4 regions of the Streptomyces sp. NPDC047917 genome follow, and region 2 is predicted to be linked to each of the others. Evidence: riboswitches for the same ligand, from Rfam matches in the RefSeq annotation. Region 2 holds a riboswitch; each other region holds the start of a gene.

Region 1 (4,866 bases), on a different contig from region 2:
CCCCGTGCACCGGACCACGCTGCCCAGCGGCGTCGAGGCATGGCTGGTGACCCGGTACACGGACGCCCGGCAGGCACTCGCCGACACCCGGCTCTCCAAGAACCCGGCGCACCACGCCGGGCCCGCGCACGCCAAGGGGAAGACGGGCATCCCGGGCGAGCGCAAGGCGGAGCTGATGACGCATCTGCTGAACATCGACCCGCCGGACCACACCCGGCTGCGCCGCCTCGTCTCCAAGGCGTTCACCCCGCGCCGGGTCGCCGAGTTCGCCCCGCGCGTACAGGAACTGACGGACCGCCTCATCGACCGCTTCATCACGGAGGGGAAGGCGGACCTCATCCACGACTTCGCCTTCCCGCTCCCCATCTACGCGATCTGCGACCTGCTGGGCGTTCCGCGCGAGGACCAGGACGACTTCCGGGACTGGGCGGGCATGATGATCCGCCACGGCGGCGGCCCGCGCGGCGGGGTGGCCAGGTCGGTGAAGAAGATGCGCGGCTATCTGGCCGAACTGATCCACCGCAAGCGGGAGAACCCGGGCGACGACCTGATCTCCGGGCTGATCCGGGCCGGCGACCACGGCGAGCACCTCACCGAGAACGAGGCCGCCGCCATGGCCTTCATCCTGCTGTTCGCCGGATTCGAGACGACGGTCAACCTGATCGGGAACGGCGTCCACGCGCTGCTGCGCGAACCCGGTCAGCGCGAACGGCTCCAGCTCTCCCTGGACGCGGGGGAGAGCGGACTGCTGGAGACCGGCATCGAGGAACTGCTGCGCTACGACGGCCCGGTGGAGCTGGCCACCTGGCGGTTCGCCACCGAGCCGCTGACGCTCGGCGGACAGGACATCGCCGCCGGGGATCCCGTACTCGTGGTGCTCGCCGCGGCCGACCGCGACCCGGAGCGCTTCGAGGACCCCGACACGCTCGACCTCGCACGGCGTGACAATCAGCACCTCGGATACGGGCACGGCATCCACTACTGCCTGGGAGCGCCGCTCGCCCGGCTGGAGGGACAGACCGCGCTGGCCACGCTGCTGAACCGCCTTCCGGACCTGCGACTTGCGGTGGAACCTGCCGATTTGCGGTGGCGTGGCGGGCTCATCATGCGCGGACTCCGCACGCTTCCCGTGGAGTTCACCCCGGGGTCCGCCCACGTGAAAAGTGACACTCTGTCAACTCTGTGACTTTCACGTGATCTGCGCTGCATCGACTTGTGACTCCCGTTCGAACCCGGCTAGGTTCACCGTTCGACTCACCAGTCACCTGTCAGCTACCCGGAAGGCAACCCCATGGGCTCCGCGAACGGCAGACACCGTCGCCCCCGTCAGGCACCCGCCATCGTCGTCGCCGCGGGCGTGACCGGATCGGCCATCGCCATCCCGCTGCTCGGCGCGTCCGGCGCACACGCGGCCGACGCCCAGACCTGGGACCGGGTGGCCGAGTGCGAGAGCGGCGGCATGTGGAGCGCCGACCTCGGCAACGGCCTCTACGGCGGCCTCCAGTTCTCGCAGGAGACGTGGAAGGCGTACGGCGGTTCGGCGTACGCGGAGCGCGCCGACCTCGCCAGCCGGGCGCAGCAGATAGCGGTGGCCGAGAAGGTGCTGGACGACCGCGGCCCGAAGGCCTGGCCCAGCTGTGCGGTCATCTCCGGGCTCGCCGTGGACGGGACGCTGCCCGGAGTGGACCCGGGCTCCGTGCCCGCCGACGAACCGACCGGGAGCGCGAAGCCGTCCGGCGACGCGTCGGCGGACCCGTCCGGCGACGCCACACCGTCCGACAGCGCCTCCGGCAGCGCCTCCGACGGCACGGACGCCGTGGACGGCGCCGACGGCCCGGAGAAGGCCGATGGGCCGTCAGGGAAGACCTCGCCGTCCCCGAAGCCCTCGACCACCCCCTCCCCGGACGCGTCCACCGGCGCCCCCTCCGGAGCGCCCGACGCCTCCGGCTCGCCCGACGCGTCCGGCGGCACGGGCGGCAAGCACCGCGGCGCGCCGGCCGCGGAGAAGGGCGGCGGCACGGGCGGCGGCGGCCGCGAGGCGGGCCGTCATGCCTCGCGCGGCGGCGGCGACGCGCGCGACACGGCCGACACGCCCGCCGACGGCACGTACACCGTTCACGCCGGTGACAACCTCTGGTCGATTGCTGATGCACAGAACATCCCCGGTGGCTGGCCCGCGCTCTACGAGGCCAACAAGGCTGCTGTCGGCGCCGACCCGGACCTCATCCTCCCTGGCCAGAGCCTCGATCTCGACGTGAAAGCCAAGTGAGGACAGTCTGATAATCGACTAAAAGCACCCTCAAAATCGGGGCAGTTCAGGGACCTATGTCCGCTTATGCGTAAGTGAGACATGGGTCTCTTTGCGTCAACTGGCGTGTCGCGCCCGGGGAGCCCTTCCGCATCACGTCCGACCTGCGGAAACGATGGTTCTTCAGATGCAAGTACGGGCTGATTGTCCGATGTGTCCATCTTTGAATGTGAGGGTTGCGTATGTTTACGGTCGGAACCGCTCGCACCGCGGGCCCCGTCGACCGTCACGCCGAATCCTGCCGTCGGTCGAAGGGAACAGACGCGTAAAGCGCCGTAGGCAGGAGCGGGGGACCCAGGTAAGCGCCGGGCCCGATCGTCGAAAGACGCATCAGGACCGGCTTGGGGTGAAGTCGCGTGCTAGGACGTGCGACCGGGCAACTCACTTGGCCCGAACCCGACAGCTCACCTCGTAGGCGTCGGTGAGGAGAAGTTCCATGCTGCTTTCCAGCAAGGGCAAGCACCGCCGCCCGTCCAAGGCCGTCCGTATCGCCACGCTCGCCGGTGTCGCCGGTGCCGCAGTCGCCGTGCCCCTGATGGGCGCGACCGGCGCCTCCGCCGCCTCCGTCGCCACCTGGGACGCCGTCGCCCAGTGCGAGTCCGGTGGCAACTGGTCCATCAACACCGGCAACGGCTACTACGGCGGTCTGCAGTTCTCGCAGTCCAGCTGGGCCGCCGCCGGCGGTACGCAGTACGCCGCCCGTGCCGACCTGGCCACCAAGGCCCAGCAGATCGCCACCGCCGAGAAGCTCCTCGACATGCAGGGCCCGGGTGCCTGGGGCTGCGCCGGCGCCGGCAACCTGACCAACGACGGTGTCGACCCGGGTGTCAGCACCGGCTCCTCGAACTCCACCGCGAACTCCGGCGCCTCCGAGCAGCAGAGCGCCCCGAAGCAGCAGTCGCAGCCGGCCCAGCAGGCCCAGCCGAAGCCGGCCGAGCGCACCGAGGCCCCCGCCGCCTCCCGCTCGGACCGCTCCGCCGCCCCGCAGGCCGAGTCGAAGAAGACCGTCACCACCCCGACCGGCGAGAAGGTCAAGAAGGGCGACGGCGAGTACAAGGTCGTCTCCGGCGACTCGCTGAGCAAGATCGCCGCCGACAACAAGGTCGAGGGCGGCTGGAAGCACCTGTTCGAGCTGAACAAGGACATCGTCAAGGACGCCGACCTGATCTACCCGGGTCAGCAGCTGCACCTGACGAAGTAGTCGCGGCTCTCTCCTCCCGGGCACCGCCCCGGTCCGGCGCGCGTTTCCCCGTGTGCGCCGGACCGGGGCACTGCCGTTCGCGCTCGGGGGAGCGCCGGATCGTTCAAGTGTTGTAGTTACTGGTCAGTAAATTTTTGGCTGTTTGCCCGGCAATGTGTGCCCTCGGGCCCTTTTTCGTCCCAGGGGTCGGGCGGTCGGCCGACTGATCGGGCCGGGCCGGTTAGGCTCTTGTCGCAAGGCCAAAGCGACCCTGCACAACCAGCGTCATATCCCAGAAGGAGATGCCTCGTGCCGTCCATCGACGTCGTCGTAGCCCGGGAAATCCTCGACTCCCGCGGAAACCCCACGGTCGAGGTAGAGGTCGGCCTCGACGACGGCAGCACGGGCCGTGCTGCCGTTCCGTCCGGCGCCTCCACCGGTGCGTTCGAGGCCATTGAGCTTCGCGACGGTGACCCCAACCGCTACCAGGGCAAGGGCGTCGAGAAGGCCGTCCTCGCCGTGATCGAGCAGATCGGCCCGGAGCTCGTCGGCTACGACGCCACCGAGCAGCGGCTGATCGACCAGGCGATGTTCGACCTGGACGCCACCGAGAACAAGGGCTCGCTCGGCGCCAACGCCATCCTCGGCGTCTCGCTGGCCGTCGCCCACGCTGCCTCCGAGGCCTCGGACCTGCCGCTGTTCCGCTACCTCGGCGGCCCGAACGCGCACCTGCTGCCCGTTCCGATGATGAACATCCTCAACGGCGGCTCGCACGCCGACTCCAACGTGGACATCCAGGAGTTCATGATCGCGCCGATCGGCGCGGAGTCCTTCTCCGAGGCGCTGCGCTGGGGTGCCGAGGTCTACCACACGCTGAAGAAGGTCCTGAAGACCAAGGGCCTGTCGACCGGTCTCGGCGACGAGGGCGGTTTCGCGCCGAACCTGGAGTCGAACCGCGCCGCCCTGGACCTCATCGTCGAGGCCATCAAGGAAGCCGGCTACGCCCCGGGCAAGGACATCGCGCTCGCGCTCGACGTCGCCGCGTCCGAGTTCTACAAGGACGGCAAGTACGAGTTCGAGGGCAAGTCCCGCTCGGCCGCCGAGATGACCGAGTACTACGAGGAGCTCGTCTCCGCGTACCCGCTGGTCTCCATCGAGGACCCGCTGTACGAGGACGACTGGGCCGGCTGGAAGGTCATCACCGACAAGCTCGGCGCCAAGGTGCAGATCGTCGGCGACGACCTCTTCGTCACCAACCCGGAGCGCCTGGCCCGCGGCATCGAGGAGGGCTCCGCCAACGCCCTGCTCGTCAAGGTCAACCAGATCGGCTCGCTGACCGAGACCCTGGACGCCGTCGAGCTGGCCCAGCGCAACGGCT
Region 2 (4,866 bases):
GCGGTGCCCGCACCCGGCGGTTCGTACGTGCGCTCCCTCCCCTGATGATCCTCGGCGGGCTGCTGTTCGACATCCTCACCCCGCCCACCTTCACCGCCATCCCGCTGTTCGTGGCCGCTCCGCTGATCGCCGCCCCCTTCTTCTCGCTGGCCAGCACCATTCGTACGGGTATCGCCTCGATGCTGGCCGTCATCGTGCTGCGCCTGTACAGCAGCACGCTGCCCGAGGCCGTGCCGCTGATCGAACTGCTGACCCTGGCCACCGTCTCGGTCCTCGCGGTCGTGATCAACGGGGTCGTACGGCGCGGCAACGAGCAGCTGGCCTCCGCGCGGTACATCGCGGAGACCGCCATGCGCGCGGTGCTGCCGCAGCCGGCCGACCGGACCGGCGGGCTGCAGGTCGCGGCGCGGTACGAGGCGGCGCAGGCGGACGAGTTCGTCGGCGGTGACCTGTTCGCCGTGTCGGACACCCCGTGGGGGGTACGGCTGGTGGTCGGGGACGTGCGGGGGAAGGGGCTCGACGCGGTGGAGACGGTGGCGGTGGTCATCGGGGCGTTCCGCGAGGCGGCCGAGCAGGAAGCCTCGCTGGAGGGGGTGGCGGGACGGCTGGAGCGGGCGCTGGCCCGGGAAGAGGCGCGGCGGGGCGGGCTCGACGTGCTCGAAGGGTTCATCACGGCCGTGCTGGCCGAGATTCCGACCGGGCTGTCCCGGGTGCGGATCGTCAACCGGGGGCACCCCGAGCCGATCCTGCTGCATCCGGACGGGGCGCTGGACGTGCTGAAGCCGTCGGTGCCCGCGCTGCCGCTCGGGATGGATCTGGGGGCGTGGCCGGAGTACACCGACGAGTGGGATCTGCCGGCCGGGACGACGCTGCTCCTCTACACGGACGGTCTCTCCGAGGCGCGGAACATCGAGGGGGTCTTCTACGATCCGGCGGCCCGGCTGCGCGGGCGGATCTTCCCGGGGCCCGAGGAGCTGCTCTCCGCCCTGACCGACGACGTACGGCTGCACACGGGCGGTGAGTCGACCGACGACATGGCGCTGCTCGCGGTCGCACGCCCGGCTGAGGGGCAGCCGGACCGGCGGAGGACCGTGCCGATCGTGGGTGCCGAGGAGGCGTGACGGGGCGATGCCACCGTGCGTAACCGAAAGGCGCCGCTCCGCATAACGTTTGACGCAATGTCAGAAACAGGGTAGTGGCTGAGGGTCGGTCAACTCGTCCGATTCCACCCGCTTGTGTCCCGTAAAGTCCAGGCCAAGGAAGTGAACGATCAGTTGGAACGGCTTGGAATACGGCCCCGGTGTCTATTAACGTTCGATAACGCAGCGCGGTCGTCCCAGCCGTCGTCAGTGGCGGCACCGCGCGCGAGCGCCGAATTCCGCAAGGGAACCGGGGAACCACCTACATGGGGTGAATCGGACACCTGTGTCTCGTGAGAGGCAGAGGGGCCCGTAGGAGACCTTCCTGCTCCGAACCCGTCAGCTAACCCGGTAGGCGAGAAGGAAGGAAAGGAGTGCGCCCCCGTGGCGTCCAACAAGCCTGCCCCCGAGGCCCCGTCCCGGTTCGATTCCGACTACGGCACCGAGCCCGGAGGCGACTTCACCGGCAATTTCACGGCTGAGTTCACCGCTGAGCCCGACCGTGGCTGGGACGAGTGGAACCCCACCGAGGAGTCCGTCCGCCCGGTGCGCGGCAGGCACCGCGTCGCCAAGCAGCGCAACGGCCTCGCCCGCAGCTCCACGGTGCTGGGTGTCGGCGTCATAGCGGCGGTCGGCGCGGGTGGCATGGCCACCGCGCAGAGCAAGCCGCCGGTCTCCATCTCCGTGCCCGACTCGATCAAGGACAACCTCCCCGACGCCAAGTCCCTTCCGGGCGTGGGCGCTTTGTTCTCCGACGAGTCCGAGGCCGACAAGACCGAGGTCGCGGCCGCGACCGCCCCGCTCACCACCGCGGGCATCACCACGGCCGAGGCCGAGCAGGGCACGACGGACGCGGGCGAGGCGCTCCGCGCCCGCATCCTCCAGCAGGCCGAGCAGCAGCAGGACGCCGCCGACGCCGAGGCCAAGGCGGCCGAGGAGAAGAAGGCCGCGGAGAAGGCGGCCGCCGAGGCCAAGAAGCAGCAGGACGAGGCCGAGGCCAAGGCCGCCGCCGAGAAGAAGAAGGCGGAAGAGGAGGCCAAGAAGAAGGCGGAGGCGCTGCGGCTGGCCAAGCTCGCCGCCAGCTACGCCATCCCGACCTCCTCGTACACGATCACCTCGACCTTCGGCGAGGCCGGCTCGATGTGGTCCTCCGGCTACCACACGGGCCTCGACTTCGCGGCCCCGACCGGCACCCCGATCAAGGCCATCCACAGCGGCACGGTCAAGTCGGCGGGCTGGTCCGGCGCGTACGGCTACCGCACGGTGCTCGAACTCGACGACGGTACCGAGCTGTGGTTCTGCCACCAGTCCTCGATCGGCGTCAGTGTCGGCCAGAAGGTCAGCACCGGCGAGACCATCGGCCGGGTCGGCGCGACCGGCAACGTGACGGGACCGCACCTCCACCTGGAGGTCCACACCGCCGGCGGCACGGGCATCGACCCGATGGCCTGGCTCCGCGGCAAGGGCCTCAACCCCTGATCCGACGCCCACTTCGCGGGCCGCTCGATCCCGGCCGGTCCGCCGGCCGATGAACCCCGGCAGTCCTGACGCTCACCCCCCGACGTCAGGGCTGCCGGTCTGTTCGTGGGTGGGACGGGGAAGTGGGGAGTCCCCGGAACTGCCGGTACCCGCAGTTCCCGGAACTGCCGGTACCCGGAAGGGGTGTCGCCGCAGCCGTGGTCCCGCCGGAACCGGGTCCGCTCGGAATACCGGGTGCCGGAATACGGGTGCCGGAATACCGGGTGCACCGGAACCCGTTGTTTCCCTTATGACTTCTCTTCGTAAGCTGGGCTCTTCCGACCTGCAGGTCTTCCCGCTCGCTCTCGGCGGCAACGTCTTCGGCTGGACCGCCGACGAGGCACAGTCGTTCGCCGTTCTGGACGCGTACGCCGCGGGCGGCGGCAACTTCGTCGATACCGCCGACGGGTACTCGGCCTGGATTCCGGGCAACGAGGGCGGCGAGTCCGAGACCGTCATCGGCAAGTGGCTCGCCGCACGCGGCAACCGCTCCGACATCGTCGTCGCGACGAAGGTCAGTACCCACCCCCGGTACAAGGGGCTCGCTCCCGCCAACATCAAGGCCGCGGCCGAGGAGTCGCTGCGCCGGCTCGGCACCGACCACATCGATCTGTACTACACGCACTTCGACGACGAGACCGTGCCGGTCGAGGACATCATCACCGCCCTGGACCAGCTGGTGAAGGAGGGCAAGGTCCGGGAGATCGCCGCCTCCAACATCGGTCCCGCGCGGCTCCGGGCCTCCCTGGACTTCTCGGAGCGCGAGGGCCTGGCCCGTTACGTCGCGCTTCAGCCGCACTACAACCTGGTTTCCCGCGACACCTACGAGGGCGAGCTCCAGGACACGGCGGCCCGTGCCGGGCTCGGCGTCGTGCCCTACTTCGCACTGGCCTCCGGCTTCCTCACCGGCAAGTACCGTCCGGGCTCCTCGGTGGAGAGCGCGCGGGCGGAGGGCGCCCGGAAGCACCTGGAGTCGGAGCGGGGACAGAAGGTCCTGGCCGCGCTGGACAAGGTCGCCAAGGAGCGCGACGCGGAGATCGCGACCGTCGCGCTGGCCTGGCTCGCATCCCGGCCGACCGTGGTCGCGCCGATCGCCTCGGCCCGTACGGTCGAGCAGCTGCCCGCGCTGCTGGCCGTCGCGGACCTCACGCTGACCGAGCAGGAGCTGGCCGAACTCACCGAGGCATCCGCCTGATCCTCCCGGCCGTCTGATCCTCCCTGCCGTCTGACCTGCCCGGCCCGCAGGGTCTGCCCGATCCGTCGATCCGTCGGGCAGGCCTCAGCGCGGGGGCTGCTGCGGCATCAGATAGGGGTTGTGCCCGGGGCCGGGAACGGAGCCGGGGCCGGCGGATGGGGCATGCGGGTGCGCCTGCGCCTGGGCGGGGCCACTGGGGTATGCGCCGTACCGCGTGGGCGGAGTGAACTGCTGGGCGTACGGGAGCGGCGGCGGGCGGTGGGGGCGCAGGAGTCCGGTCGCCTGTGCCGCGTACGTCAGGGCGGGGGCGGCCACCTCCCTGCGCTGCCACAGGTGGTGCAGCAGCTCCAGCTCGCGCTCGGCGAAGTCCGGTCCGGTCGTACCGCGGCGGGCCTGGAGGCGCAGCGCGGCCAGTGAGGTCGCGAACGATTCGTACTCGGCGACGGCGCGGGCGGCCGCCTTCCCGTGGGCCTCGGCGGCCTGCGCAGCGGCCTTCGCCTGCGCCGCCCGGGCAGAGGGGCCGGGCATGGCCCCGGGCATGGAGCCCGGCATCGTTCCCGGCGCCGTCCCCGGTATGGATCCGGGCGCCCAGCCGGGCCCGTACGGGGTGTACTGGCTCCCCCGGGCCGCGACGGCGTACTGGCGGCGGGCCGCGTCGCGGGCAAAGCCGCGGGCCCGCATCGAGGAGAGGGCGAGCGGTTCCGCCGGGCTCAGCCAGCCCGCCGCCGCATAGGCGGGCAGCTCGGCGGCGAGGGTGCGCAGCTCCCGCCGGCGCGACCAGATCACCAGCCAGGTCACCAGGCCGAAGACCGGGACCATGAACACCGCGTACACGGCGTAGAAGCCGTACGGGCTGAAGACAGCCGATCCGTTCCACAGCGAGTGCATGCCCATGGCAAGGACGAGCCCCAGCAGCGGCAGCACGATGCGGCGGATCCGTCGGCGCCGGGCGCAGGCCGCGGCGAGCCCGAAACCTATGCCGGTCAGCACCGTGAAGAGCGGGTGCGCGAACGG
Region 3 (4,866 bases), on a different contig from region 2:
GACCACGAAGAGGGTCGAGGCGGGCGTCACGCAGGACAGCGTGAGCAGTGTTCCGCCCACGACGCCGATGGAACGCTTGAGCTTCTGTGGAGTGGGGCCGGTCGCTGGTGCGAGCGCCTGGGGAGCGCTGAGCGTTTCGGTCATCGTGCGGTTCCGATCAACAGGTGCGGTGTCCGAGCACGGGAGCGGTATCGCCTCCAGACGAGGACGTGGTGAGTGGTTTCGGCGCTCCCAGCGCGACATGCAATCCCGACGCGTTCCGCAGGTCAAGAGGTGTTCACCTTCGGAATTCGTTGTCCAGGCGGGGAAATTCGACGATTTTCCGCTAACAGCGCGTCAATGTCCGGGGATCGGGTGGTGCGGGAACCGCAGCCCGGCCGGTGGGAAAGTTTCCCCCATTTCCAGCATCCGGAAGGGTGGAGCGACTCCCTGGGCGGGCGGAGCGGCCGGGGTGCGGTCCGGGCACCGGACCCGCGGGTCGCGGATCCGCGGTCTTGGTGCCAGCCTGGAGTCATGGCTTGGGCGTCGTGGACGACTTGCGGGGTGTTCTCGGGGCGCGGTGGCGTGCTCACGGACGAGGTCGGTGTGCTTTCCGGGGACCTGACCGTTCACACGACCTGGGCGGACGACACGGCCCAGGTCACTGTGCAGTACACGGGTGCGATCGACTGGTTCACCATGTCGGGCAGCCCGGTGCCGTGCCGTTCGGAGGAGGAGAGCCGCCGACTGCACGACGCGGTGGTGCGGTCGGTCCGGGACGGGGCTGCGGCGACCGTGCCCGTACTGCCCCGCTCCGAGCCGGACCACGCGGCGGAACCCGCCCCGGAGTGACGCCGGCCCGGATCACCCGGCGGCTTCCCCACCGGGGTCGCGGAGCGCCGCGGCGACCAGACCCGCGATCTCCTCCCTGAGTACGGCTCCCCCGCCGCCCACCAGCCGGTCGAAGACGAGTCCGTCCACGCAGGCCAGCAGTGTGAGCGTGCGGCCCTCGGCGTCGGCGACGCCCTGTGCGTGCAGGAACGCCCGCACCGCCGCACGGGCCGCGTTCTGCCGCGGTACGAGAATCTCGCGCAGTTCCGGGTGGCGCACGCTCTCGACCGCGCAGGCGTAGCGGGCGAGCGACCGTTGCCGCCCCTCGCCGGTCAGCCGCCGTTCGACGAACCCGGCCAGCCCGTCCGTCAGTTCGGCGGCGGCGCGCGGCACCCGCGCCTGCTCGCCGGCCGCCTGCAATTCCGCCTGGTCCTGTGCCACGAGCCGTCGGACGAGCGCGGTGAGCAGCGCCTGACGGGTGCGGAAGTACGCCGAGGTGGTGCCGGGCGGCAGGGCCGCCGCCCGGTCCACGGCCCGGTGGGTCAGGCCCCGCATCCCCTCCTCGGCCAGCACATGGATGGCGGCATCGGCGAGGACGGTCCGTCGGTCTGTGGTCACCACCCCTTTCTACACCTGTAGAGAAGGGGTAGTACGCTCCTTCTACAGCTGTAGAAGGTTGTGACGGGGCATGGGAGGGGACCGGGCATGGGCAACAACGCGGTGGTCGTCGGCGGTGGCATCGGCGGACTGGCCGCCGCGATCGGGCTGCGGCTCGTCGGCTGGGAGGTGACGGTCGTCGAACGCGCCCGCACTCCCGACGACGCGGGCGCGGGCATCTCCCTGCACGCGAACGGCTTGCGCGCGCTGGACGTCCTCGGTGTCGGCGCGGCGGTGCGCGCGGCCGCCCGGCCCCAGTACACCGGCGGCACCCGCACCCCGGACGGCCGTCTGCTGGCCCGCATGGACGGAGCCGCGCTGGAACGCGAGCTGGGGACGCCGATCGTGGGCATCCCCCGGTCCGGGCTGCACCGGCTGCTGCGCGCGGCCCTGCCGCCCGAATCCCTGCTCATCGGGGCCGAAGTGACGTCCGTCGACCGGTCCGACGCCTCGCGGGTGCGCCTGACCGCGGGCGACACCGCGCTGGAGGCGGATCTGGTGGTGGCCGCCGACGGAATCGGCAGCAGGCTGCGCACCCAGCTCTTCCCGGGGCACCCCGGTCCCGCCTACAGCGGCTCGACGGTGCTGCGCGCCATCACCAAGACGCCCGTCGATCTGCGTACCGACTTCGAGCTGACCTGGGGACGGGGGGCCGAGTTCGGCCACATCGCGTTCGCCGACGGCCGGGCCGAGTGGCACGCGGTACTCAACGCGCCCGCCGGGGTCCGGCACCCTGATCCGCTGGGTGAGGTGCGCCGCCGGTTCGGCGGCTGGCACGACCCCATTCCCGCCCTGCTGGCAGCGACCCGGACCGATGCCGTACTGCATCACGACATCAACGAGCTGGTGACTCCGCTCCCTTCGTACGCGGTCGGCCGGATCGCGCTGCTCGGCGACGCCGCGCACGCCATGACCCCGAATCTCGGCCAGGGGGCCTGTCAGGCACTGGAGGACGCGGCGACACTGGCCGCCGCGCTCTCCGGCGGGGCCGGCGTCGAGTCGGCGCTCGTCCGCTACGACGCCGAGCGCCGGCCCCGCAGCCAGTCGGTCGCGCGGGCCGCCCGGCAGGCCGGCCGGATGGGGCAGCAGCTGTCCCGTCCGGTGGCCGTCGCCCTGCGCAATACGGCGCTGCGGCTCGCGCCGTCCCGGGTCACCGTCCGCGCGGTCCTGCGCCATGCCGACTGGACACCGCCGCGGCTGGGCCGACCTCGGGACGGGCCCGGCCGGGCGGTGGTCCGGTCGCCTCAGTAGGCCCCGAAGACGTTGTCGATGGAACCGTACTTGGCGGCCGCGTAGTTGCACGCGGCCGTGATGTTGGCGACCGGGTCGTAGCTGTCCATCGCGGTCCCGGGCACGTGGTAGGCCCGGAACGTCGGCTCGATGACCTGGAGGAGGCCCTTGGACGGCGTCCCGGCGGCGGCGTTCGAGTCCCAGTTGTTGATCGCCCGGGGGTTTCCGGAGGACTCGCGCATGACGTTGCGGTGGATGCCCTCGTAGCTGCCGGGAATGCCGTGCTCGGCCATCACGGCCAGCGACTCCTTGATCCAGCCGTCCAGATCGTTCGTGTACGTCGCGGACGACGCGGCGGGAGCGGTGACGGCGGCGGGCCGCGCCGGGGCCGCCGAGGCGGTGTGGGCGCCGAGCAGGGGGAGGAGCAGGGCGGCCGCGCCCGTGCCCACGGCGATGAAACCGCGGGTCAGCGTGGTGGACCTGCGACGACGGTACGTACCCGTTGCGGGCATGGTGGATTCCTCTCCGTCGCCTGCGAGGTGAGCTGTCGGGTTCAGGCTGGAGATGCCTGGCCGCGCATCTGCGTGGCTTCACCCCGAGCCGTTCCGGATTCCGGACCGGCGGCTTACCTGGGTTCCCCGCTCCTGCCGTACACGAGTGGTCGGATTGCCGGACAGCGGCAGGATTCGGCGTTCCGTCCGGATTGACGGTGACCGTAAGCGAGAAGAACCGAAGCGGACAAGACCCCAATTTCCGAATGCAATTCACCCACAAGATCGAGTAACGGGAATTTCGGTAATCCACCTCACACCGCGCGAACCACTCCCCTTGTGCGGAAAGGGAACCGAACCGCGCGGGGCGGTATCCGGTGGGCCGGACGTGACTCGCGCCACGAATTCACAAATGCGGGCATTTCGCCCGCACCTTCCGGCGCCCGCTCCGGGACCCAATGACATTGCCCTTCCGTCACCCCGTCGTTTACAGTTCTGAGGTCCTGTTGTCTCCGATTGAGGTGGACGTTGCGCATCTGAGGTTCGCGAACATCGCGCCGTACGGCTTTGCCCGTACGCCCGTCACGCCGTAGCAGTGCTTCGCGCTGCCCGTGACCCCGCGTGGATGCGACCTCGGTGCCTGAGCCGTCCCCCGATCTTCAGGACCGCCGCACCTCTTCCCATGGCCCGGTCGCTGCGTGGTGCTCGCATACGAAGCCCCCTTCACCGCGCTTGCGAATGCGAGGAACACCATGGCGACTCCCACCACCCCTCATGCCTCTCTCACCTGCTCCGCCCTGACCTTCCGGTGGCCGGACGGCACCACCGTCCTCGACGGGCTCTCGCTCAGCATCGGCCGGGGACGCGTCGGCCTCGTCGGCAACAACGGCGCGGGCAAGTCCACACTCCTGCGACTGTTCGCCGGCCAACTGCACCCGTCCCAGGGGTCGGTGACCGTCGGTGGCAGCCTCGCCCACCTTCCGCAGAACATCACCCTCGACACGACACTGCGGGTGGACCGGGCCCTGGGCATCGCCGAGCGGCGCGAGGCGCTGCGCGCCGTCGAGGCCGGGGACGTCGACGAGAAGCACTTCGAGACGATCGGCGACGACTGGGACGTCGAGGAACGGGCCCTGGCGACACTGGGCTCGCTCGGCCTCGGCGGCATCGAACTCGACCGCACCGTGGGCCAGTTGTCCGGCGGGGAGACCGTCCTGCTGAGACTGGCCGCGCTGCTGCTGGAGCGCCCCGACGTCCTGCTCCTGGACGAGCCCACCAACAACCTCGATGTGCTCGCCCGCCGCAGGCTCTACGAGGCCGTCGACTCCTGGCGCTCGGGGGTACTGGTCGTGGTCAGCCATGACCGCGAACTGCTGGAGCGTGTGGACCGCATCGCCGAACTGCGCACCGGCTCGGTGAACTGGTACGGCGGTGGCTGGTCTGCGTACGAGGAGGCCGTGGCCGCCGGGCAGGAGGCCGCCGGGCGGATGCTGCGGGCCGCCGAGGCCGATGTGCGCCGCCAGAAGCGCGAACTGGAGGAGACCCACCTGAAACTGGCCCGGCGTCAGAAGAACGGCCGCAAGGCGGAGACCGAGGGCGGCCTGCCCAAGATCCTGGCCGGCCGCCGGAAGCGGTCGGCGCAGGAGTCGGCGGGCAGGCTCCGCGGCGTCCACGAGGA
Region 4 (4,866 bases), on a different contig from region 2:
GCCGCGGCCGGGGCCGCGCGCGAGTGGGGTGCGGGCGCGACCGGATCCCGGCTGGTCACCGGCTCCACCGCACTGCACGCCGAACTGGAGGGCGAGCTGGCCGAATTCTGCGGTTTCGAGGCGGCCCTGGTGCTGTCGTCCGGCTACGCGGCCAACCTGGCGGCAATCACGGCGCTCACCGGCCAGGACTCGCTGATCGTCTCCGACGCGGGCAACCACGCCTCGATCGTGGACGGTTGCCGGCTCTCCCGCGCCGGAACCGCCGTCGTTCCGCACGCCGATCCCGGAGCGGTGCGCAAGACCCTGCAGGCGCACCGAGGCCGGGCGCTGGCCGTCACCGACTCGGTCTTCTCGGTCGACGGCGACGCGGCACCGCTGTCCGAACTGGCCGACGTCTGCCGGTCCGCGGGCGCCGCACTGCTCGTCGACGACGCACACGGCCTCGGCGTGCTGGGGGACGGCGGCCGAGGGGCGCTCGCCGCCGCCGGTCTCGCGGGCGACGCGGGCATCGTCACCACGCTCACCCTCTCCAAGTCTTTGGGCAGCCAGGGCGGAGCGGTCCTGGGACCGGCCCGGGTCATCGAACACCTCGTCAACACGGCCCGTACGTTCATCTTCGACACCGGCCTCGCGCCGGCCGCGGCGGGCGCCGCGCTGGAAAGCCTGCGGCTGCTGCGCCGCGAGCCGGAGCGGGCAGGCCGGGCCCGTGCGGTCGCCGCGGCACTGTACGAGCAGCTCACCGGGGCCGGCCTGGCTGCCGTACGGCCGGACGCGGCCGTGGTCTCGGTGCGCGCCCCCTCGGCGGCCGCGGCGGTGCGCTGGGCGGCCGACTGCCGCACCGCCGGAATCGTGGTGGGCTGCTTCCGGCCCCCGTCCGTGCCGGACGGGGTGTCCCGGCTGCGGCTCACCGCACGGGCCGATCTGACCGAGGAGCAGATCGCCACCGCGGTGTCCGTGGTGCGGCGGACCGCCCCCGTCAGCTGACCGAATCCCGGCGCAGACCGGCGACGAACGAGGTCCAGGCCGCCGCGGTGAACCGCAGCGGCGGCCTGGACACATCCTTGGAGTCCCGCACGGCCAGCCGCTCGTCACCGAACGGCGCGGCCTCCACACAGTTGTTCATACCCGTGCTGCGGCTGCTGCGCCGCCAACGTAAGCCGTGCTGTGCGAGGCAATCCGACATGAGGCCCCCTCGGGCGGTCCGAAGTCACCGACCGTCGCGGTCGATCGCGGCGATCAGGTCCAACGAGTGCTCCGGCGACAGCGCGTGACCCTGCATCGTGCGGAAGGCCGAGCTGTACGCCGCAAGGTCTTCTTTCCGCTCCAGGTAGAGGCTACTCGTCAAATGGTCGAGAACGACCACATCCAGATCAGAAGTGCTCGGAAATGAGAAGATAACGAAAGGCCCGGTAAGGCCGGCATGGCCGCCCATCGAGAACGGGAGCAACTGGAGTCGCACATGGGGCAGTTGAGCCACCCGGGCCAGATGGCGCAGCTGTTCCCGCATCACCCGGCACCCGCCGACCTGGCGCCGCAGCACGGCCTCGTCGAGCACCGCGCTCAGCCGCAGCGGTGGATCGGTCCGCAGCACCCCCTGCCTGGCCAGTCGCACCTCCACCAGCGAGTCCAGCTGGCCGGACGGCAGCCCGTCCAGTGACGCCCGGGTCACCGCACGCGCGTAGTCGGCCGTCTGCAACAGCCCCGGCACCACCGAGGTCTCCAGCGTGCGCGCGGTCCGGGCCTGGGACTCCAGACTGATGAAGTCGCGGTACTGGGGCGGGATCAGACCGCGATAGGCGTGCCACCAGCCGGTGCCGCCACCGCCCGCCGAACCCGCGAGCGTCGCCAGGAGATCCCGCAGCCGGGTGTCGTCCACGCCGTACGTGTCCAGCAGCCGGGTCACATCGGCCGGCTGCACCCCGCTCACCCCGGTCTCGATCCGGCTCACCTTCGACTGGTGCCAGCCGAGCATCCGCGCCGCGTCCCGACTGGTCAGTCCCGACGCGTGGCGCAGACTCCGGAGCTCCTCCCCGAGCTTGCGGCGTCGAACCGCAGGGCCGTGCTGCATCCGCGGCCTCCCTCCCTCTTCTGCCGAGCGGACAGTGTGCCGTCCACATCCGGCCTTGCGTGGCAGGGTTCACCGCTTCGAGCGACAGATATATGCATATCTTGGTGGATCGCCGTCGCAGAGGGCAGCATCAGTGGCAATCTGGCGCGAAGCGCAACCCGTACCGATCGCGGGTCGGCACGGGTGGGAAAGGGACGGCTCGCCATGGCAGACCATCAGGAAGCAAACGTCACTCTGCCGAGCGAGCCGGTCTCGGTCTCGGCAGCCCGCAGGTACGTGGCCCGGGTGCTCGCCGAATGGGGCCTGGCCGCCGACACCGATTTCGCCGACAGCATCCAGCTCATCGTCTCGGAGCTCGCGACCAACGCGGTCCAGCACACCTTCGGGCAGTCGCCCACGTTCACCGTGGACCTCCGGCTGGAGCGGGAGGAGCAGCTGTACCTCGGAGTGACGGACAGTCACCCCCGCTGGCCCCGGCGACTGCCCGCCGCCGTCCAGCAGGACAACGGACGCGGCATGGTGATCATCCGCTGTCTGGCCAAGGAGTGCGGGGGCCGGCTCACCGTCACCCCCACCGCCGACGGCGGCAAGACGGTGTGGATCGCGCTGCCGTGGAGCATCCCGGTGCAGAGCTGACCGACGCGCTCACCCGGCTTCGCCGCCCGGCCACCGAGCCGACCCCGCCCGCCCGAACCCGCTGCGCAACAGGGCCTGTCGAGGATGTGCCGGGCGCGTCCGGCCGGCAGCTCGCCCGTGGCCGTGCGCCGGGCCCCGCGGTGGTGGCGCACCAGCGGTGCCGCGCCCGCCTCCCGCTCCGGCTTGGCGAGCTGCTGGGAGCGGGCCGGTGCGGTGTGGCCCAGGCGTGCGGCGGCCCGGGTGAGCGATCCGGCCTCCTCGACCGCCACCGGCGTGGCCAGCCGTGTCGGGGCCTACATCAAGCGTTCGCGCGCACCGGGCGCACCGGCGAGGGCGGCAGCGGCGTGGCGCTCACCGGGCCGGGCCTGATGCCGGTGACCGGCCCGCCGCCGCACTGAGCGGGGGAGGGCCGGCCGCCGGGTCGGGCCGGGCGGCCACGGGCGGGCCCGGCCGGCGGCCACGGATCGCCGGCCGGGCCGTGCCTCAGCGGACCCGGCCGTAGTAGACGCTCCTGGTCCAGATCTTCTCCAGCCGCACCACGGCGCCGGTCCTCGGCGAGTGCCAGATCTTGCCCTTGCCGGCGTAGATCCCCACGTGGTAGACGCTGCGGCCGTAGTGGAAGAACACCAGATCGCCGCGCTGCCGGTGCGAGGCCGAGATGTGGCGGGTCCGGTTGTACTGCTGCTGGGCCGTGCGGGGGAGCTTCTTGCCGGCCTTCTTGAACGAATAGAGCGTCAGCCCCGAGCAGTCGAAGCGGTTGGGGCCGGTGGCCCCCCAGCTGTACGGCGAGCCCTTCTTCGACGCCGCGACGTTGAGCGCCTTCATCGACAGCGTCGCCGCCCGGGCGTCCGTCGCGGCGCCCGGGGCGAACATAGTGCCACCGACGGCGGCGAGCGTGAGAACCGAGGCCGTACCGGCCCGGACGAGCAGAGACGGGACATGAACCTGCGCAGTCATGCGCAACCCTTCGTCAGCCGCCTGTGAAGGATGACCTGTCGGGTTCGGGCTGGCGAAGTTGCCCGGCCGCGTTCGGCGGCTTCACCCCGAGGGTCGACCGGTGTTCAGGTCGACCCGTTGTGCTCGGGTCCTCCACTCCTGCCGATCCACTTCTGTCGACCAGGCATCCGGACGGCGGCAGGACTCGGCGTCCGCCCGGACCGCCCCGCCGCGGTGGCGGGGGCTTGTCGTCCCAGGGATCTTGACTCACCGACTGCCGGATTTCCGAGCTGAAACAGGGATATGTGAGGCTCCTCACGACTGATCCGTTCGGGTGGACATGGTGATCCTTGAGGCTTCGCCGGTGACCCCGACCAGGTGCGTACCTGGGGCGGAAGGGTTGATTCCGTTCACCGTCCACGCCGAAAACGCAAGTTGAGCGGTCCCTCCTGAGGGGGACTTCCTACGCCGAACGAGCGAGGATTTCCGGTGGGGTGGTCGGGCGTGTCGGGTACGGGAGCCGGGTGACGGCCGCCGGGCGCCGGGTCAGGGGGAGTTGGCCGGATCCGCGCCGCGCGCGCGGACGGCGCGGGCCGGTCAACTCGGCGGAGCCGGGGGTACGGTGACGCGCCCCGCCCGCCGTTCCCCGTCCAGCACCCGCAGCGCACGGGCGAGCGTGGCCGCGTGGAGCTGCGCCTCGCCGCGCTCGTGCATCAACGCGAGGGCGTCCCGCAGCGTGCGTGAGTGCGTGACGAGTGCCTGAGCGGCGCGGAGCGCGCCGTAGGTGTCCCCGCCGCGGGCCGGGTTGATCCGGCCGACCTGGTCGAGGACTTCGAGGTAGCCGTCGATGAACTCCCCCTCGGCACGGGTCAGTGCGGGCAGTGGCGGGAACTCCGGTGGTCGCATCGGGTGTTCACCTCTCGCCGTGCGGCCGCAGTGCGGAATTCCGGTTCTCCAGGACGTGGTCCACCAGCCCGTACGCCTTGGCGCCGGCCGCGTCGAGGATGAGGTCGCGTTCGGTGTCCTCGGTGATCTGCTCCTCGGTGCGCCCCGTGTGACGGGCCAACAGGGTGGTGAGCATCGCGCGGACCCGTTCCAGTTCCTGCGCCTGGATCTCCAGGTCGGAGGGCTGGCCCTGCACCGGCTCGGTGAGTTCGGGCTGCCGTACGAGAACCCTCGCGCCGGGCAGTGCGTGCCGCTTGCCGGGAGTGCCCGCGGCGAGCAGC

Evidence for each region. Region 2 has a riboswitch for cyclic di-AMP ahead of ACGF8B_RS00070 (M23 family metallopeptidase). Riboswitches for the same ligand answer to the same signal wherever they lie in the genome.
Region 1: another riboswitch for cyclic di-AMP. It lies ahead of ACGF8B_RS22415 (transglycosylase family protein); the one in region 2 lies ahead of ACGF8B_RS00070 (M23 family metallopeptidase).
Region 3: another riboswitch for cyclic di-AMP. It lies ahead of ACGF8B_RS10110 (transglycosylase SLT domain-containing protein); the one in region 2 lies ahead of ACGF8B_RS00070 (M23 family metallopeptidase).
Region 4: another riboswitch for cyclic di-AMP. It lies ahead of ACGF8B_RS34830 (C40 family peptidase); the one in region 2 lies ahead of ACGF8B_RS00070 (M23 family metallopeptidase).

What each region holds. Positions count from the first base shown of each region.
Region 1 covers NZ_JBIDCA010000009.1:89,150-94,015, reverse strand. Annotated here, with positions in the region: gene ACGF8B_RS22425 (cytochrome P450) at 1-1,186, shown strand, start outside; gene ACGF8B_RS22420 (transglycosylase family protein) at 1,292-2,269, shown strand; cyclic di-AMP (ydaO/yuaA leader) riboswitch at 2,570-2,741, shown strand; gene ACGF8B_RS22415 (transglycosylase family protein) at 2,745-3,509, shown strand; gene eno (phosphopyruvate hydratase) at 3,798-4,866, shown strand, end outside.
Region 2 covers NZ_JBIDCA010000001.1:22,314-27,179, reverse strand. Annotated here, with positions in the region: gene ACGF8B_RS00075 (PP2C family protein-serine/threonine phosphatase) at 1-1,121, shown strand, start outside; cyclic di-AMP (ydaO/yuaA leader) riboswitch at 1,360-1,512, shown strand; gene ACGF8B_RS00070 (M23 family metallopeptidase) at 1,524-2,618, shown strand; gene ACGF8B_RS00065 (aldo/keto reductase) at 2,908-3,852, shown strand; gene ACGF8B_RS00060 (PrsW family intramembrane metalloprotease) at 3,937-4,866, opposite strand, start outside.
Region 3 covers NZ_JBIDCA010000004.1:56,195-61,060, forward strand. Annotated here, with positions in the region: gene ACGF8B_RS10090 (APC family permease) at 1-144, opposite strand, end outside; gene ACGF8B_RS10095 (hypothetical protein) at 514-831, shown strand; gene ACGF8B_RS10100 (TetR/AcrR family transcriptional regulator) at 844-1,428, opposite strand; gene ACGF8B_RS10105 (FAD-dependent monooxygenase) at 1,516-2,718, shown strand; gene ACGF8B_RS10110 (transglycosylase SLT domain-containing protein) at 2,712-3,209, opposite strand; cyclic di-AMP (ydaO/yuaA leader) riboswitch at 3,214-3,399, opposite strand; gene ACGF8B_RS10115 (ABC-F family ATP-binding cassette domain-containing protein) at 3,941-4,866, shown strand, end outside.
Region 4 covers NZ_JBIDCA010000016.1:238,363-243,228, reverse strand. Annotated here, with positions in the region: gene ACGF8B_RS34855 (8-amino-7-oxononanoate synthase) at 1-984, shown strand, start outside; gene ACGF8B_RS34850 (DUF397 domain-containing protein) at 977-1,183, opposite strand; gene ACGF8B_RS34845 (helix-turn-helix domain-containing protein) at 1,208-2,068, opposite strand; gene ACGF8B_RS34840 (ATP-binding protein) at 2,273-2,704, shown strand; partial or broken gene ACGF8B_RS34835 (LysR family transcriptional regulator) at 2,827-2,973, opposite strand; gene ACGF8B_RS34830 (C40 family peptidase) at 3,188-3,661, opposite strand; cyclic di-AMP (ydaO/yuaA leader) riboswitch at 3,665-3,837, opposite strand; gene ACGF8B_RS34825 (hypothetical protein) at 4,238-4,546, opposite strand; gene ACGF8B_RS34820 (ATP-dependent Clp protease proteolytic subunit) at 4,554-4,866, opposite strand, start outside.